Regions from separate parts of the Lysinibacillus sp. KU-BSD001 genome, predicted to be linked through region 4. Evidence: riboswitches for the same ligand, from Rfam matches in the RefSeq annotation. Region 4 holds a riboswitch; each other region holds the start of a gene.
What was found. Region 4 has a riboswitch for S-adenosylmethionine ahead of AAGS61_RS14520 (methionine ABC transporter ATP-binding protein). Riboswitches for the same ligand answer to the same signal wherever they lie in the genome.
Positions count from the first base shown of each region.

Region 1: it holds a riboswitch for S-adenosylmethionine, as region 4 does, so the genes downstream of both, metA (homoserine O-acetyltransferase MetA) here and AAGS61_RS14520 (methionine ABC transporter ATP-binding protein) in region 4, are expected to answer to the same signal.
Region 2: it holds a riboswitch for S-adenosylmethionine, as region 4 does, so the genes downstream of both, AAGS61_RS20185 (O-acetylhomoserine aminocarboxypropyltransferase/cysteine synthase family protein) here and AAGS61_RS14520 (methionine ABC transporter ATP-binding protein) in region 4, are expected to answer to the same signal.
Region 3: it holds a riboswitch for S-adenosylmethionine, as region 4 does, so the genes downstream of both, metK (methionine adenosyltransferase) here and AAGS61_RS14520 (methionine ABC transporter ATP-binding protein) in region 4, are expected to answer to the same signal.

Region 1 is NZ_JBDQZI010000005.1:147,961-151,139, forward strand. It holds gene AAGS61_RS09805 (hypothetical protein) at 1-172, shown strand, start outside; gene AAGS61_RS09810 (LLM class flavin-dependent oxidoreductase) at 177-1,166, shown strand; SAM riboswitch class I at 1,215-1,321, shown strand; gene metA (homoserine O-acetyltransferase MetA) at 1,466-2,404, shown strand; gene AAGS61_RS09820 (amidohydrolase family protein) at 2,472-3,179, opposite strand, start outside.
Region 2 is NZ_JBDQZI010000024.1:19,763-22,941, reverse strand. It holds gene AAGS61_RS20185 (O-acetylhomoserine aminocarboxypropyltransferase/cysteine synthase family protein) at 1-1,176, opposite strand, end outside; SAM riboswitch class I at 1,335-1,444, opposite strand; gene AAGS61_RS20180 (SLC13 family permease) at 1,753-3,179, shown strand, end outside.
Region 3 is NZ_JBDQZI010000003.1:15,945-19,123, reverse strand. It holds gene AAGS61_RS05395 (hypothetical protein) at 1-248, opposite strand, end outside; gene metK (methionine adenosyltransferase) at 586-1,782, opposite strand; SAM riboswitch class I at 2,020-2,138, opposite strand; gene pckA (phosphoenolpyruvate carboxykinase (ATP)) at 2,339-3,179, shown strand, end outside.
Region 4 is NZ_JBDQZI010000010.1:76,939-80,117, forward strand. It holds gene AAGS61_RS14510 (MetQ/NlpA family ABC transporter substrate-binding protein) at 1-223, opposite strand, end outside; gene AAGS61_RS14515 (methionine ABC transporter permease) at 289-957, opposite strand; gene AAGS61_RS14520 (methionine ABC transporter ATP-binding protein) at 950-1,975, opposite strand; SAM riboswitch class I at 2,059-2,162, opposite strand; gene AAGS61_RS14525 (thioredoxin family protein) at 2,219-2,524, opposite strand; gene AAGS61_RS14530 (hypothetical protein) at 2,534-2,857, opposite strand; gene gcvH (glycine cleavage system protein GcvH) at 2,922-3,179, opposite strand, start outside.

The DNA of each region.
Region 1 (3,179 bases), on a different contig from region 4:
ACATAATATAGTGGGGATTGGCTTAATTGTTGTCAGCCTTTTACAAGCGGTAAATTATTGGGATGAAAGTTTACCGAAATCTATTTTTTATCTTGTTTTTGCGGGTGTCATCGGCTGGCTCATGTTATTTGTAACGAAAAAACGGAAAGAAATTGAGCGAGAAAAAGGGTGAGGACATGGAAAAACTAAAGCTGCCTATTTCGGTATTAGATTTAGTACCTGTACTAGAAGGACAAACGGCACATGAAGCCTTTATAAGGGCGCGTGATTTGGCACAGCATGTAGATGCGTTAGGTTACAACCGTTATTGGCTAGCGGAGCATCATAACAGCCGCGCTATCGCAAGCTCCGCTACAGCGGTAGGGATTGGCTATATTGCAGAAGCAACAAAGCATATCCGTGTCGGCTCAGGTGGTGTAATGCTACCAAACCATGTACCGCTTATCGTAGCAGAACAGTTTGGTACATTAAATGCGATGTATCCAGGACGTATCGACTTAGGTCTTGGTCGCGCACCTGGAACGGATCCGTTTACCGCTCGAGCACTTCGTCGGAATATAGCTGGGGAGGATTTTGAAGAAAATTTACTGGAACTACAGCATTATTTAAGTGACGCTAAAGAGACAGATACAATTTGCGCTTACCCAGGTTTTGGTGACAATATTCCGATGTGGATTTTAGGGTCTAGTCTGTTCAGTGCGGAGCTCGCTGCTCGACGTGGCTTGCCATATGCATTTGCTTCTCATTTTGCACCAGATTTCTTGACACGGGCCATCAAGCTTTATCGGGAGCAATTTACACCGAGTGAATATTGTGAAAAACCGTATGTACTAGCATGTGTCAATGCGATTGTAGCGGATACTGATGAAGAAGCACACTACTTAGCGACAACTTTCTATCAATTCTTTTTATCTATTATTCGACGCGACCATCAGCTATTGAAGCCACCAGTGGAAAATATGGATGCGATTTGGTCACCTTTTGAACGTGACGCAGTGATGCAACAACGACAATACACATATATTGGTAGTAAAGAAACGGTAGCCAAGCAGTTAAAGTTGTTTATTGAAGAAACAGGCGTAGATGAAATCATGTTTAGCGCCTCTATTTTTGATAATGAAGAGCGGAAACACTCGTTTACATGCCTACGAGAAATTTTTGATTGAATTGTTGAAATATTCTAATTCGCGTGATACAATTTATCTAATTTAATAATCTTATCAAGAGAAGCAGAGGGACATGGCCCGATGAAGCTTCAGCAACCTCTAGTCATACTAGAAAGGTGCTACTTCCAGCAAGGACTTTCCTTGAAAGATAAGAGCGAGCGTCTAATACCCTCTCATTCTTATTTGCTGGAATGAGAGGTTTTTTGCGTCGATAGGAAAGTTTTAAGAAAGGACATCATCTATACCTATTGTAGTGTAGATATGTTTTTTCTAATTTCATAGAAATGGGGGATACGAGTATGCCGATTAACATACCGAAAAAATTACCAGCTGGAGATTTACTACGAGAAGAGAAAATCTTCATCATGGAGGAAGACCGCGCCCGCACGCAACAAATTCGACCACTAAACATTTTAGTTTGCAATTTAATGCCAGAAAAAGAGAAAACAGAATTGCAATTACTACGTTTACTAGGAAATACACCACTTCAAGTGAATGTGACATTTTTAAATACAGCGACATATGAATCAAAAAATGTATCGAAATCGCATTTACAGCTTTTTTATAAAACATTTGATGAGGTGAAACATCGTCGATTTGATGGCATGATCATTACAGGTGCACCTGTAGAACGGATGGAATTTGAAGAAGTTATTTATTGGCAGGAAATCGCAACGATTATGAACTGGGCGAAAGTCAATGTGACATCGATTATGTACATTTGTTGGGGAGCACAAGCAGCCTTGTATCATCACTTTGGGATCGGGAAATTTGAGCTACCGAAAAAATGCTCAGGTGTGTATTCACATGTTATTACAGACTTAACGGTTGACTTAGTGCGTGGGTTTAGCGACGAATACGTAGCACCACATTCCCGCCATACATCTGTTTCGATTGATGAAGTGCGTAATCATAGTGATTTAAAACTGTTAAGCTATTCTGATGATGCGGGTGTATTTATTGTCCAATCTAAAGATAATAAACACATTATGATTACAGGTCACTTAGAGTACGATGCAACGACATTACGCGATGAATATGTACGCGACATCGCCAAGGACGATAATGTTGAGATGCCGGTGAATTATTTCCCGGAGAACGATCCACTAAAAGAGCCTAAAAACACATGGCGTGCACACTCACACTTACTGTTCTACAATTGGCTTAACTACTACGTATACCAAGAAACACCGTACAAATGGGACTTCGTTGAAGAAAATATTGAGTTTCATATTTAACACAAACCGCATGATTGGGAATTACTCGTCATGCGGTTTTTTACGTTTAGTAGAAGGAATCTGCACTTTAATCAAAATACCATTTAACCGCATTGGAGTATAAAATTTTATCGGTAGCTTGTTCATCGAATAGCTGTTGGATTAGTTCAATATCTGAATACTCAAAAGGTCTTTTTGCTCGTGTAGAGGGTAAATCTGTCCCGAACATCAGCGCATCTGGATTCACTTCATAAATCGATTTTAAGGCATTCGTGACATTTAAGTCTACGCGACCAAAACCAGTAGCTTTGACGTACACCCCTTTATCCACTAGCTTTAGTAAATGTGGCAGTCCTTCTTCCGATAATCCTAAATGGTCGATTGATATGGCCGGTAATGTTTCAATCGTTGTTGCAATTTCAGGTAACTCTTTTGCATCCATATAAAGTTCACTATGCCACCCTACTAAATCATAAACCCTTCTAGCGAAGTAATCCAACTTCGATAAGTCTTCTGAACCGCCTCTTTTAATGTTGAAGCGTAATGCCTTTACACCGTTTGCATGTAAATGAAGTATTTCTTGATCCGTCACTGAAAAAGGTAATTGTGTGACGCCGCAAAATGTGGGCCCCATTTTTTGGAGCGCTGCTAATAAATACTGTTGGTCAAATCCTTGGAATGAACCCGACACAATAGCGCCACCTAATACATTGAAATGAGCTGTTTCATCCTGATAATCTTCAACAACATAACTAGGAGGCAAATAGCCTTGGTTTTCGGTAATCGGAAAGTCAAA
Region 2 (3,179 bases), on a different contig from region 4:
TACTTGTAATTGCTCTGCTGATAATTGTTGATGTGTAGTAGACGCTGGGTGAATCACTAATGAACGTGCATCTCCAACGTTTGCTACGTGCGATAGTAGTTCTACACTATCGATGAATTCGCGACCTGCATCACGACCGCCTTTTAATTCAAATGTAAGCATCGAGCCGTAACCATGCTTTAAATATTTCTTCGCCGCATCATGTGATGGGAAGTCTTCAAAGCCTGGGTAATTTACTTTTTCCACGAATGGGTGGTTCTTTAAGTACTCCCCTACTTTTGTTGCATTTTCATTGTGACGAGCCACACGCAAATGAAGCGTTTCTAGCCCTTGAATGAAGTTAAAGGCAGCGTCTGCTGATAATGTCGGCCCGAAATCACGTAATAATTGCACACGTAATTTTGTTGCGAATGCTGCATTTGGTACATCAATACCATAGCGTAAGCCGTGGTAGCTTGTGTCTGGTTCTGTAAATCCTGGGAAGCGACCTTGCGTCCAGTCAAATTTCCCTGCATCGACGACTACGCCACCAATTGTCGTACCGTGACCACCAATCCATTTTGTAGCGGAATGGACCACAACATCGGCACCAAAGTCAATCGGATTTGAGCCATATGGCGATGGGAATGTATTGTCAATGATTAATGGTAAGCCATGCTCATGTGCAATATTTGCTACTGCTTCGATATCTAAAATATTTAAAGACGGATTCCCTACTGTTTCTGCATATAATGCTTTTGTGTTTTCATTAATAGCTTTACGGAAGTTTTCTGGATCACTTTCGTCTACGAATGTCGTTGTAATGCCGTAGCGAGGCAGTGTGTTCGCGAATAAATTGTATGTGCCGCCGTAAAGCGAACCTGCTGCTACAATGTTATCTCCTGTACCTGCAATATTTAAAATTGAGAATGCAATCGCAGCGGAACCAGATGAAAGCCCTACTGCAGCTGTCCCTTTTTCAATTAAAGCAATACGTTCTTCAAATACGCCAACTGTTGGGTTCATAATACGTGAATAAATGTTTCCTGCCTCTTCTAAAGCGAAAAGACGTTGCGCATGAGCAGTGTCTTTAAAGGCATATGCCGTTGTGCGGTAAATAGGTACAGCGATTGCGCCTGTGACAGGGTCTGGCTTTTGACCGCCGTGTAATAATAACGTTTCTGGTTTTTGTGACATGAGTAAATTCCTCCTAAAATATAATCGATGGATAATCGGTTGAGGAGGATTTCGAAAACGTAACCCCTCTTAATTTGGAAGTTGCTTTTTATACAAATGAGTACAAAAAGCCCTCTTCTCAAAATAAGAAGAGGGCTGCGAATGAGCAAGTTTTCCTCCCCTTATCTTTCAGATCCCGATTCGAATCTGTAGGAATTAGCACCTTAGTAAGTTGTTACTGGTTGCTGGGCATCACAGGGCCTAGTCCCTCCGCCTCTCTCGATAAGAGTATATGATTCATGTTCCATCTGTTGTTTCACAGTATAAAACAATTAAATCCGATTCGTCAACTATTAATTTAAAATTTTCTGAAATTATTGTTTTATACTCTCCTACAAAACTATTAATTAACTAATTTTTAACAGTATATTCATATAGAAACGTTATAATCAACATAACAATTAGGAATGTATAGGCATTGTAAAGTCAGCATTAAAATGATGCCTAAAGAAGTTAAATACATTTCTAATATAATACTTAACAGCCTGATGTCAGTTGTTAAGTATTATAAACATCTATTAAAAGGAGTGTGGCATGATGGGAAAATTACCAGCTTCAAAATCAACACCTTCTGTACAAACCGTGGTCATAGAACCGAAAGAAACAAACAAACGGAATTTAAAACCGCTCTGGATTGGACTTGCATTTGCAGCACTAATTATGATTACGTTGTTACCGAACAACGGGGAGTTACCTATAGCAGGGCAACGTGGACTTGCCATTTTAGCATTGGCTGTTATTTTATGGGTAACAGAAGCCGTTTCTTATCCCGTCAGCTCTGCGATGATTATTGGATTAATCGCCCTTTTACTTGGCTTTGCGCCATCCATCGCAGACCCAACTGTAGTATTAGGCACAAAAGATGCTTTAAAGCTTGCCCTTGGTGGCTTTAGTAGCTCCGCTGTCGCGCTTGTGGCAGCCGCCCTATTTTTAGCTGCTGCTATGCAGGCAACAAACTTACATAAACGGTTGGCGTTATGGGTTTTATCTCTTCTTGGAACAAAAACAAAAGCCATTGTTTTTGGGGCGATTTTAGTATCCATCATTTTAGCCTTCTTCGTACCAAGTGCCACTGCTCGTGCAGGGGCTGTTGTCCCGATTTTACTCGGCATGGTGGCAGCATTCGGTCTAGAGAAAAATTCACGCCTTGGTGCATTACTTGTCATTACGGCCGTACAAGCCGTTTCGATTTGGAATATCGGGATTAAAACCGGAGCTGCTCAAAATATGGTGGCCATTGGATTTATCCAAGAACAATTTGGCATCGATATTTCATGGGGCGCTTGGTTCTTGTATGCTGCCCCCTTCTCCATCCTTATGTCCATTGCACTGTTTTTCATTATGAATATGTTAATTAAGCCAGAAACGGACCAGATTGATGGCGGGAAAGAAGTCATTAAAAAACAATTAGCAGACCTTGGACCGTTAAAAGGAGAAGAAATTCGTTTAATCATGATCTCCATAGCACTATTATTTTTATGGGCAACGGAAGGGATCGTCCATCCGTTTGATACAACGACTGTCACAATTGTCGCCATCGCTCTATTATTAGCACCGAAAATAGGGGTATACACTTGGGAGCAAGTTGAAAAACTTATTCCGTGGGGAACAATTATTGTATTCGCTGTAGGGATTGCACTTGGTACTGTATTATTAACTACACAAGGGGCTCAATGGTTATCGGATGCAGTCTTTGGTTCACTTGGCCTTAATTCGATGCCGATTTTAGCCACAATTGCGCTAGTAACCGCCTTTAATATTCTCATTCATCTTGGTTTTGCGAGTGCCACAAGCTTAGCATCCGCACTCATTCCAGTATTTATTGCGTTAGCAACAACCATTACATTAGATATAGACCAAGTTGGGTTCGTATTAATACAACAATTCGTCATTAGCTTCGGCTTCTTACTACCAATTAGTGCACCACAAAATATGTTAGCTTATGGGACTGGTGCATTTACAAC
Region 3 (3,179 bases), on a different contig from region 4:
ACAATTTTTAATGTCCCTGCTAGAAAAATACCTTGTCTTACTTTATAGATAGAAGTGTGATCAGATGAATGAATTTTTTCTTCCTGAGAAACTGTCACTTCTTTTAATTTAAAACCGTCAATTTCTAATTGAATGGCTGTATTATCGATTTCGATTTGCTGAACCGTTCCATATGTACCACCATAGATGATCGCAGCTACTAAAACAATTGCTGTCGCTAGTATTAAGCCGATTTTTTTTATATTCATAATTTCCTCTCCTTCTATGCTCTCTATTATAAAGGAGAGCTTAGTTCATTACCAACCTTACCCTGTTTATTTTTTACACTATTAGTTATTTTATAATAGCAATGACAAATTACCGCATCTGTTTATATAAATAGAAAATTTTCTAATTTAGCATCTACTCCTTAGAAAGAGCCTTTATAGAGAAAGGCCCTTTTATCAACCACTCCACTAAATAGAACTTATACCATATTTTAATATTTGTATAATAAATACCTCTAACTTTTTCACTTTAAATTAAAAACAAGCCGCCACATTTGTGACGGCTTTTACCTTATTCCCTGCAAAGAAATGGTATGGTTTATAATCCTGCTTTTTCGCGTAACAGCTCGGCTTTGTCTGTTTTTTCCCATGGTACATCTAAATCTGTACGACCGAAATGACCATATGCCGCTGTTTGCTTGTAGATTGGACGACGTAAATCAAGCATTTGAATAATGCCTGCTGGGCGTAAATCAAATAATTCGCGTACCCATTCTACCATTTTACTTTCTTCTACTTTCCCTGTGCCAAATGTGTCAACTGCGATTGATACTGGACGCGCTACGCCAATTGCGTATGCAAGTTGTACTTCTGCACGATCTGCTAAACCAGCTGCTACAATATTTTTCGCTACATAACGCGCTGCATATGCTGCTGAACGGTCAACTTTTGTTGCATCCTTACCAGAGAATGCACCGCCACCATGACGAGCATAACCACCGTATGTATCCACGATAATTTTACGGCCTGTTAAACCAGCATCTCCTTTTGGTCCGCCAATTACGAAACGACCAGTTGGGTTGATGAAGTATTTTGTATTGTCATCAATTAACTCCGCCGGTACAACTGCATGAATCACAAGTTCTTTTACATCTTTTTGGATTTGCTCTAATGTTATATCTTCATCGTGTTGTGTAGATAATACAATTGTATCCACACGTACAGGCGTATTGTTTTCATCATATTCTATAGTTACTTGTGTTTTACCATCTGGACGAAGATATGATAGCTCTCCAGATTTACGTACTTCTGTTAAGCGACGTGCTAATTTATGCGCTAAGCTAATTGGCAGCGGCATAAGCTCTGGTGTTTCATTGCATGCATAACCAAACATTAAACCTTGGTCACCAGCACCAATTGCTTCAAGTTCTTCGTCAGACATTGAGCCTTCACGTGCTTCAAGTGCTTGGTCCACACCTTGTGCAATGTCAGGTGATTGTTCACCAATTGCAACTAATACAGCTAAATTTTCAGCGTCGAAGCCGTACTTACCACGTGTGTAGCCAATTTCTGCTACTGTATCACGCACAATGCCTTTAATATCAACATACGTTGAAGTTGTAATCTCACCAGATACTAATACAAGTCCTGTTGTGACAGTCGTTTCACACGCTACACGTGCATTAGGATCTGCGGCTAAAATCGCATCTAAGATAGCATCTGAAATTTGGTCACAGATTTTATCTGGATGCCCTTCTGTTACACTTTCTGATGTAAACAGTCGACGGTTTGTCATTTGTTTTCCTCCTAATAATTGCCCTGCGCAAAGACGCAATATTGATACGGTACTCATTACCCATGTAAGTCTACCCGTACGGATTGAAACTCAAGCCCGTTGCTAACTTTTACACGAGGATTTAGAAAAGCATTATAATAATGAAAAAATTCCATATACTGAATTTTTTCTTATAAAAACAAAAAACCCTTTCACTCATTCAGCGAGCGAAAGGAATTAACTTTTCGTTACCTTTCACTCTTATCGTTCAAGGAATATGTCCTTGCATCAGGTTGGCACCAACACGTTACGTTTATACGTATTGCAGGTTGCCGGGCTTCATCGGGCCTTGACCCTCCACCAACTCGGGATAAGAGTATCCGTTCAATTTCCCATATTACGAAATTTGTTTTATTATGTCAAACGTTTTATAATCGTTTTAGGAATTATAAAAAATTCACAAAATAAATTAAGAATTAGTATAGATTATTAAAAGCAATGTGTTATACTATTTTTGAATTAAGAATAAACTGCCCTTATCTAAGGGAACTATATAAAAAAGGATGGTATTTAATCGATGAATTCAGTAGAAATCAACAACGAACTGAAGGATTTATTAAGCGGGACAAATGTACAAGTACAACTTTCTGTACCACAATTAGTTGAAAAAGCAACTTCACGCGGTGAAGCTACATTAACAGTTGACGGCGCATTACGTGCTGAAACTGGTAAATATACAGGTCGTTCACCTAAAGATAAGTATATGGTCGAAGAAGAAGGTTCAAAGGATAAAATTGATTGGGGAAAAGTAAACCAACCGATTTCAGCTGAAATTTTCGACAACCTATACGTAAAAGTGGTTAACTACTTAAAAGAGAAAGACGAGTTATTCGTATTCAAAGGATTTGCAGGAGCTGACAAAGACTCTCAGCTATCAATTCAAGTTGTAAACGAGTATGCTTGGCATAATCTTTTCTGTCATCAATTATTCATCCGTCCAACAGCTGAAGAATTAGCTGCTCATGTAGCTGATTTCACAATCGTTTCAGCTCCATCTTTCAAAGCTGATCCTGCTGTTGATGGTACACAATCTGAGACTTTCATCATTACGTCAATGGAAAAGAAAATCATTTTAATCGGTGGTACGGAGTATGCTGGTGAAATGAAAAAATCCATCTTCGGTATTATGAACTACTTATTACCGGAGCAAGGTATCTTCCCAATGCACTGTTCTGCAAACGTTGGTGAAGCTGGCGACGTAGCATTATTCTTTGGTTTATCTGGTACTGGTAAAACAACTTTATCAGCTGACGCTGACCGCAAATTAATCGGTGATGATGAGCACGGTTGGTCTGACAATGGTGTATTCAACATCGAAGGCGGATGTTATGCAAAAACAATCAACCTTTCTGCCGAAA
Region 4 (3,179 bases):
TAATCTCTAAATCGATACCCTCTTCTTCTAAAATCGGCTCTGCTTCTTTTAAAATTAATTCATGTAAACCATTTGAAGCACCAACAACAATTTTTGTATCTTCTGCTGTTTCCCCAGCATCATTTGTTGCTGTATCATTTGTTGGTTTTTCGTCATCAGAACCGCAAGCTCCTAATGCAAGTGCTAATGATGGTACTGCTAATAATGATAAATACTTTTTCATGTGTTGAAACCCCTTTTCTTTATCTTATATGTCTTTTTATAAAAACGGCTGTTGCCGATACTACCTTATCGCTTGTCTGTACGTGCTGTAATCGCATCGCCAATCCATTGAATCACAAATACAATTACTAAAATAATAATCGTTGACATCAACACTACGTCATCACGACTACGCTGGAACCCTTCGATAAACGCCAAGTTCCCTAAACCGCCTGCTCCGATAATCCCTGCCATCGCTGTGTAACCAACAAGCGCAACAGCTGTTACGGTAATCCCTGAAATCAGTGCTGGTAAACTTTCTGGAATAAGCACTTTAACAATAATCGTGGATGTTTTAGCCCCCATTGAACGAGCTGCTTCAATAACGCCTTTGTCGATTTCACGTAACGCAATTAATACCATACGTGCGTAAAATGGTGCAGCCCCAATGATTAATGCAGGGAGCGCTGCGTTCGTGCCACGAATTGTGCCAACTAAAAACTTCGTAAATGGAATTAATAAAATAATCAAGACGATAAACGGAATCGAACGGAAAATATTCACCAATGACCCCGTTAAAAAATGAACGATTTTATTTGCCCACATTTGATTCGGACTCGTTAAAAATAATAAAACCCCAATGGCTAACCCTAAAATAAGCGTAATAACTGTTGAAATGGCTGTCATGTAAATCGTTTGGTATGTTGCCTCATACATCGTTTCCCATTTTACATTCGGAAATAATTGACTAAGCATGTTCAATCACCTCCGTCTGAATCTCATGCTGCGATAATATGTTTAGTGCTTGTTGCACTTGCTCTTCTGTGCCATCAATATGCACAACCAATGTCCCGTATGGACCACTTGTTGTATGTGAAATCGAACCATGTACAATATTCACATCGACGCCGTATTCTTTAATGACTTGCGAAATGACCGGCTGTTCGGTTGCTTGTCCTACAAATGTCACTTTCACAAGCTTCCCTGTAGGGTAGTTGGCTAAAATTTGCTCAATCGATTCTTTTGTTTCATTTGTACCGGACACTTGTGAAACGAATTTTTTTGTAATTGGGGCTTGTGGGTTTTGGAAGACGTTTAATACTTCGCCAGCCTCTACTACCTTTCCAGCTTCCATGACAGCGACACGATGACAAATTTTGCGGATAACATGCATTTCGTGTGTAATCAATACAATCGTTAAACCAAGTCGCTTATTAATATCTAATAACAGCTCTAAAATCGAATCCGTTGTTTCTGGGTCAAGTGCAGATGTCGCCTCATCACAAAGCAATACTTCCGGATTGTTGGCAAGCGCTCGTGCAATGCCGACACGTTGCTTTTGACCACCTGATAGTTGTGAAGGGTACGCTTTGTCACGCCCTGCAAGACCAACTAAATCGATTAACTCTGCCACACGCTTTGCGCGCTCATCCTTTGGTACACCTGCAATTTCTAATGGGAACGCAATATTTTCTTCCACTGTACGCGACCATAGAAGATTAAAATGTTGGAAAATCATGCTAATCTTTTGACGCGCTGCACGTAGCTTATTGCCTGAAATCGCCGAAATTTCTTCACCATTCACCACTACCGAACCTGTTGTTGGCTTTTCTAAACCATTCAACAGGCGAATCATCGTACTTTTACCAGCACCACTATAGCCAATAATGCCGTATATTTCGCCTTTCTCAATCGCTAAGTTTACATTGTCAACAGCTTTTAGTTCACCATTTTTGGTCTTGTAAACCTTTGTTATATTACTTAACTCAATCATAATAAACTCCTTCTACATGAAAAAACCTTCCTACTAATATAGACAAGCAGAAAGGTTTTCGCACAATTTATACGTTAACCGCTCTCTCATCTTTCAAAGCAAAACTTTGAGTGACTTGGCACCTTTTCACAATTGTGATGGTTGCCGGGCTTCATAGGGCACTTCCCTCCACCGCTCTTTATAAGAGTAACGTTATAAAATTTATTTTATGCATGTAAATGTACCATGACTATTAATTGTCCGTCAATTGTTTTTTAACATTTCATACAAATTTAGTACGGATTGAAATGCGTACACTTTTTGGACAATTTTACCGTTTTTAACGATTACTAAACACGGCACACTTTCAATTTCATAGTCATATGCTAGGTCTTCCATATAATTTAAATTTGCTTTACCAAGGGGTAATGTGGGCAGTAACTCTTCCACCACATTTAACATTTTAGATGCAACAGCACATGTACCGCACATCGGTGTATATAAATAAAAAGCGGCCATCTCTTTTTCGTTTATGATTTGCTGCCACTGTTCTTTTGTCCAGTCTTCCATCTGCTCATCCTATTTCACTTTGAATTTAGCCGCTTGTAAAATATCACGCACGACACTACTTGGTGCCTCGGCTACACCATTAAATGGCACAGGTAATTCAAGTTGCACAGCCTCGCTATATGTTCGGCGCATAATTTTTCTTAAATAATCCCCTGATTTATCGCGATCAAAAAAGGTAAATAGCTCAATATCTTCGTATGGTTCAAGTAAATCGATTAATGCTTCTTCGTCGATTGTGCCATTTGTACACAAAATCAATACTTGCTCAGCAAGAAGGGGTGTGATTTTTAATTTATCAGAGCGACCCTCTACGATTATACACTTTTCAATCATTCAATTCTCCCCCTACGTCGAAAAAAACGCCAAAATCCATACTAGATTCAGGCGCTTCTTTGTATTATTCAGAAATAAACTCTTCGTATGCTTCTGCAGTTAATAATTCTTCCACTTCTGCTTCATTTGAAAGTTCAACCACAATCATCCAAGCATTTTCGTATGGAGATTCATTAACGAATTCTGGGTTATCTGATAATTCGTCGTTTGCTTCTACTACTGTACCAGATACTGGTGAATATAATTCAGAAACTGTTTTTACTGACTCTACACTACCGAACGGTTCGTTAATTGTTACTGTATCGCCTACTTCTGGTAGCTC